DNA from 2 places in the Shewanella sp. K8 genome. Region 2 is predicted to be linked to the other one. Evidence: riboswitches for the same ligand, from Rfam matches in the RefSeq annotation. Region 2 holds a riboswitch; the other holds the start of a gene.
What was found. Region 2 has a riboswitch for cobalamin ahead of ON072_RS08800 (TonB-dependent receptor). Riboswitches for the same ligand answer to the same signal wherever they lie in the genome.
Positions count from the first base shown of each region.

Region 1 (3,112 bases), on a different contig from region 2:
GCATTGAGGGTATCGAAGATGGTTTCCACCAGGATGATGTCGGCGCCACCGGCGATCAGCGCCTCGGTGGATTCGCTGTAGGCCAACACAAGATCGTCGAAATGTATGTTGCGAAAGCCGGGGTCATTCACATCCGGGCTGATGGAACAGGTGCGGTTGGTGGGGCCGAGCACCCCGGCCACATAGCGGGGAATACCGCTGGCGGCAGCCACTTCATCGGCCACTTCTCGGGCGATTCTGGCGCCTTGATAATTGATCTCCGCCGCCAGGCTCTGCATCTCGTAGTCGGCCATGGCAATGGTGGTGGCGTTGAAGGTGTTGGATTCTATGATGTCGGCACCGGCCAGCAGGTATTCCCTGTGAATGGTCTTGATGATCTCGCTCTGGGTCAGTACCAGCAGATCATTGTTGCCTTTGACATCGCAATGCCAATCTTTGAAGCGCTCGCCGCGGTAATCGGCTTCTTCCAGCTTGTAGTCCTGGATCATGGTGCCCATGGCGCCATCTAAAATCAGGATCCGCTCTTCGAGGGTCTGTTTGAGCTTGAGCTCTGTCTGGCCTGGGGAGTGCTGGGAAGTCGCCATAGGGTTACCTTTCATACCTGTCTTATTGCTGTTTTACATTCGCGGCGCTTGGCATCCGCGACATCATCTCTGCCAACCTGACGCCCGGGACACTATCTGGCATGATAGCCAAAGGCGTGTGTGGGCGCGGAAAGTTATTTTGGACATTTATACGTATAGACGTCCATAATATACGGATTCCGGCGGCCTGCGGCAAGGTTAAATTGGCCCGGTAACCACCGGACTCTGACGGGAGAAGTGTGTGGCTGAACATAGGCAACTGAATATCTATCTGCTGCGGCACGGCGAATGTGAAGGCGGCGAGATTATCCGCGGCCGCAGTGATGTGGCCCTGAGCGATGAGGGCAGAGCGCAGATGTGGCGCAGCTGGCGGGCTATCAGTAGTGCGCTGGAGCAGTTGCCGAGCCAGCCCGAACGCCTGACGCTGCTGAGTTCTCCGGCCCTGCGTTGCCAGGCTTTTGCCACCGAGCTCAAGGCCGATATGCCTGACTATTTCCCGGCGCCGCTGCAGCAGCATGACTGGCTCTGGGAGCTGGACTTCGGTGACTGGGACGGCATGAAGGTGGCGAGTGTCTATCAGCAGCATAGCGAGGCGGCTGAAGCCTTCTGGCGTGACCCCGTGGCCAATACTCCGCCGGGCGGGGAATCGCTGCCAGCCTTTCGTAGCCGGGTGTTGGATGGCTGGCAGACTATGGTGCAGCGCTGGCTTGCTAGAGAGGTTAGTTCTTCCGAAAGCTCTGTTTCAGGAGATTCTGGTTCTTCAGCAAGCGCCGATGCGGCACTGATCCTGACTCACAGCGGGGTTATCCGGTTGCTACTGGCCGAGATTTTGCTGCCGGGGCAGATGCCGCCTGCGGCAGTGTTCAACGCCTTGGAGCTACCTTATGCGGCCTGGGTCAGAATAACCCTCTATGCCAGCCGTGATGCCAGCGGTGAAAGTGACCAAGAATGGCAGTGTTTCAGCAAGCTCCACTGGCCGCAATAGTACGGGCCTTAGCCTAACGCCCGGCGGTGATTGCGCCAGGCAATTGTGCCGGGCGATAAAACCGGGATAATAACCCCAAATGGCCGCCAAGTGCGGCAGCAGCCAGGGTGTTGGCACCTTTGCAGGTGAACCAACCCAGGGAACCGGGAAAGCCCGGACTGTGCCCGCAACTGTGAGTCGTCTTTGGCGACGAGTCAGGAGACCTGCCCAGGCTGATAAACCAAACCAGAAACCCGGGCGGGTAAACCGGGGGAGCGAATAGATGATTCTTCCACTGCAGCCTGAGCCTTCTGCCGGTCACAGGCTCAATGTCGGGGGGCGGTTATGAGCCTGGCACTCAAGGTGCAACAGCTTAGCTGGCTTCCCGGTGGCCACAGCGTATTGGCCGATGTGGGCTTTGAGCTGCCAAGCGGCAAGATGCTCGGGCTCATAGGCCCCAATGGTGCCGGGAAGTCGAGCCTGCTGCGCTGCCTCTATCGTTATATCCGCCCGGACCGCGGCCAGATCCAGCTGTTTGGGCAGGATATCAATAGTTTGTCAGCCAAAGCCTTCGCCAAAGAGGTGGCCGTGGTGCTGCAGGATACCCCAGCCCAGTTGGCACTGGATCTGACTCAATTAGTGGCCATGGGACTGACTCCCCACAAGGGGTTGTTTGATATGCCATCGGCGGCCGACAAGGCCCAGGTGCAGGCGGCATTGGCGCAGGTCGGGTTGCAGCACAAGGCCGCAGAGCCCTTCGCGCAGCTTTCCGGCGGAGAGAAGCAAAGGGCCTTGATTGCCCGCGCCATAGTGCAGCGCCCCAAGCTTTTGATCCTGGACGAGCCCACCAATCATCTGGATATCCGCTATCAGATCCAGATCCTCGAGCTGGTGCGCAGCCTGGGGGTCACAGTGATCGCCTCGATTCACGATCTCAATCTGGCCTCGGCCCTGTGTGACGAACTCTTGCTGCTGGATAACGGCCGCCGTATTGCCCACGGCTCGCCCCAGAGCGTATTGACCGAAGACAGAATTGCCGGTGTCTTCGGCGTCTGCTGCCAGGTGGGGACGCATCCGCAGTTGGGACGGCCGCTGATCCACTACTTTTACGGCTATCAGTCGCCAGAGCCTGGTCACGGCAAGGCTCACGGCGCTGCGATAGTCGAGCCAATGGCAGGGCCTGCCTCGGCCGAAACCTGTGTTGCCCACAAGGAAACTGACCGGCGCCCAGGCTCGGTGGGAGGTGGCGCATGACTACTTCCATGGTCGCACCGGGGCGCTCGCTTATCGGCTGGTTTCTCAAGCCCTTGCCCAGACTTTACTGGTGCTGGCTGCTGTTGCTGCTCGGCACTGTGTTGACACCCTTGGCCGCCGCCGGTTTTGGCGCCGCCGATATCAGTCTCTTCGATGTGGCAAGAGTGATTGGCAAACACCTGCTGGGCGTGGGTGAGCCTTCTGCCATCAGCGAGCGTATCGTCTGGGATCTGCGCCTGCCGCGTATCTTGCTGGCCTTTATCGCCGGCAGCGGTCTGGCATTGTCGGGTTATGTATTGCAGGCGGTGAC
Region 1 is NZ_JAPEHY010000011.1:61,524-64,635, forward strand. It holds gene metH (methionine synthase) at 1-584, opposite strand, end outside; gene ON072_RS08040 (histidine phosphatase family protein) at 826-1,569, shown strand; cobalamin riboswitch at 1,658-1,794, shown strand; gene ON072_RS08045 (ABC transporter ATP-binding protein) at 1,894-2,802, shown strand; gene ON072_RS08050 (FecCD family ABC transporter permease) at 2,799-3,112, shown strand, end outside.
Region 1: it holds a riboswitch for cobalamin, as region 2 does, so the genes downstream of both, ON072_RS08045 (ABC transporter ATP-binding protein) here and ON072_RS08800 (TonB-dependent receptor) in region 2, are expected to answer to the same signal.

Region 2 (3,112 bases):
ATATCAGCACTGGGGTCAAAGACAATTTCATCTTCCAGCGACAGTCGGTACAGGTTCAGACGCAGGCTCTGGTTGCTCAAGGTCCAATCCCAGCCGGCTTCAATGGAACGGCCGGTCTGCGGCTTGAGGCCGACGACTGTTGGCGGCGTATAAGCTTGCTCATCGACCTTGGCGAAACGGAAACTCTCATCACCGCGAAGATAGAATCTGTGGCCTTCCAGCGGCCGATAGTTGAGCCCCAACTCGAGCGCGTGAGCGTCTTCATCCAAATCTATGCCATTGGGGTAAATCTGACCGTCCTTGAGTTCATCCTTGACCTTGGCATAGCGCCCGCCCACCACATAGCTCAGGCTGTTGGTCAGCGGCACATTGGCCTGTAGATAGGTGCTGGTCATGGTTTGGGTATTGCTGCGCTGCATATAACTGAGATCGAACTCGGTTTCACCCCGTTGAATATCGGCGCCTATGACTATGCTCAGCTCACCGTTGCGGGTCTGATAACGCCCCAGCGCCTTGGGATTGAATTCCAACAGCGAGCGCTCGTTACGACCTGGGCTGCCATAGCTGACACTGGACACCAGAGTATCACTGTAGTTGAGGTCCGCAGCCAGGGCCCAGTTGGCGTGCACCTGGCGCTGGAGATGAGCACGCCAGGCAGAAGTCATCTCATGGTTGTAATCACCCGGCGTCGATGTCGCCTGGCGTGGGTCGGCTTCAAACTGAGCCAGGGTCAGTGAGCCTGGAGTCTGGCGCTTGTTATCGTAGTAACTGCCTTCGACAAAGAAGTTGGTCAACTCTGAATCATATTGCAGACGCCCCAGCACAGAACCGGTTTCGTTGGCATTGTTTCTACGGTAGTTGTCGCTCTCGTTGTAAGCAGCAGCCAAATAGTAACGCCAGTTGTCATTGATGGCGCCGGACAGATCCCCACGGCCTTCGTAGGTGTCAAAACTGCCACCGGAGAGGGTCAGGTTGCCACCGCTGGCACTGGGCGCCTTGGTGATAATATTGATCACTCCGCCGACTGCCTGATCACCATAGAGCACCCCGGCGCTGCCGGAAAGGATCTCTACCCTTTCAATCTGATTGACCGCAATGGCACTCAGGCTGGGGGCGGCAATATCGATATTGTTGAGTCGGCGACCATCTATCAGTATCAGGGTGTTATTCACCGCTTGGCTGGAAGAGAAACCGCGCATCGCCAGCACAGGCCCTGAGTTATTGTCCGATATTTGAATGCCACTGCGGCCACGCAGCAACTCGCTCAGATTACTGGCACCGCTTTGCTGAATATCGGCGGCATCTATGACCACCACATTGGCGGCAATATTGAGCGGCGTGTCATCCTGACGGCCAATGACCACCAGCTGTTCATCCACGGCCTGGGTTGTAGCACTCGCCATGACGGGAACTGATGTAAATGCACCGCAGAGCAGCGCGAGATGATTTAGTTTGAAACCCATTTTCCTTTGACTCCTGAAAGGGAAACGGGGCAAGAGTGCCACGGCAGGGAGAGCCCCTTGGCTGCCGCATTTCGAGATCTGCCCACCGAAATCATCGAAATACCTCCAGGGCCGGTCTCCGGACTTTGGCTATGCGGTTGACCGCGCAAGACCCGGCTTTTATGACACCACTTGGGCGCGCCTGTCTCTCACCATTTACCGTTGCGGGGGCAGTGCCGGATTCTCACCGGCTTCCCGATTATCCCCGGTCTTTCATTCCGGGGCACCACGAGAGGTTGACTGAAATACTGTGCTGTCATTCCCGGCCTGGCCGAGAGCGGGCATTATAGACGTCTATATGGATGAATGTCTAATTTTGACGACGACTGACCGCCGCAGATTTACCCTGAAAACAAAAAGGGAGCCGAGGCTCCCTTTCCATTATCTTAACCCAGCTCTTTGGGGTTACTGCCAAAGCGGTTGTCACCCACTTCGCTGTCCTGGCAGTAGAAGACCAGCAACACTATCCAACCTATGATAGGGATTAATGCCAACAACTGCCACCAACCACTGCGGTCAGTGTCGTGCAGACGACGCGCGGCAACCGCAATAGAGGGCAACAACAGGCCCAAAGAATAAATCAGCCCCAGCACTGTGGTACCCAGCGCATAGTCAATAGCACTGACAACCAGGCTGAAAATGATATAGAACAGAGTGAACATCCAGTATTCTGTCCGACGGGCCCGACCGGTAAAGTCGGCGTATTTTTTGATGGCTCCGATGAAATGTTCCATGTTTTCTCCCAATAACAGATCCAAGATCCGATAACGCCGCACCAATTATTGAATGGCTTAAGGCAACCAAAGTTTCATCAGAGTTTCTTACTCCCTGAAACAGCGAACAATTTTAACATACCTGAATGAACTGCAAAGTGACAGAAAAGAGATTTACCTTCCATCCGCCACAAAATCAGAGATATCTCACCCTGTCAGTCGTCATTGGTTTACAAATATCGCCATATTCATAGCCATAAATAGCCATGAACAGCCAGCCGGCGCTTTTTCATCTTATCTGCTCAGCGTAAAACCACGGCTGGCGGCCAGCACCTGGATATCGGTTTCAATCTGTGCCAGTTGTGTCTGACGCTTTCGACCGATTGCACCTGAGTTAAACTTGGATGCCAGGTTGCCAAGAATATAGCGCCAATGCAGCGCTTGTTTTTTACGCTGTTTACGGCTCAAAGGATTCAGTGGCGGCTGCGCTGCGAGCGCCTTGAGCAAGGTTGCAGTAGCGCCGCGCCAAACATCGGGCAGCGATTCCAGGTTATTCAAAAGCCAGCCAAGACATACCAAGCGGCTCAATTCGGTGTGGGCAAATCCTTTGTTACCCAAAGGCATTTGCCGCCTCAATAACAAGGCATGGAATTGCCCCTGAATTTCCGTGCTCCAAGGTTTGCGTTGCAGCTTGGTCAGGTGCAGGGAGAAGACCATCTTCGCCAGTTCATGCTCTAAAAACAGGCTACGAATGCCATCGAGCAGTGCCAGGGTAAACTCAGGGTAGCGGCGGCCGAGCGCCAATTGCAGTGAAAGTTCGAGGCCAGAGACGCCCTCGCCTTTACTTGGCGGCTCCCACTTGAGGCACACAGGGACAAACCAGGCAAGAAAACGCAC
Region 2 is NZ_JAPEHY010000013.1:12,673-15,784, reverse strand. It holds gene ON072_RS08800 (TonB-dependent receptor) at 1-1,463, opposite strand, end outside; cobalamin riboswitch at 1,556-1,748, opposite strand; gene ON072_RS08795 (DUF805 domain-containing protein) at 1,889-2,236, opposite strand; gene ON072_RS08790 (DUF3592 domain-containing protein) at 2,510-3,112, opposite strand, start outside.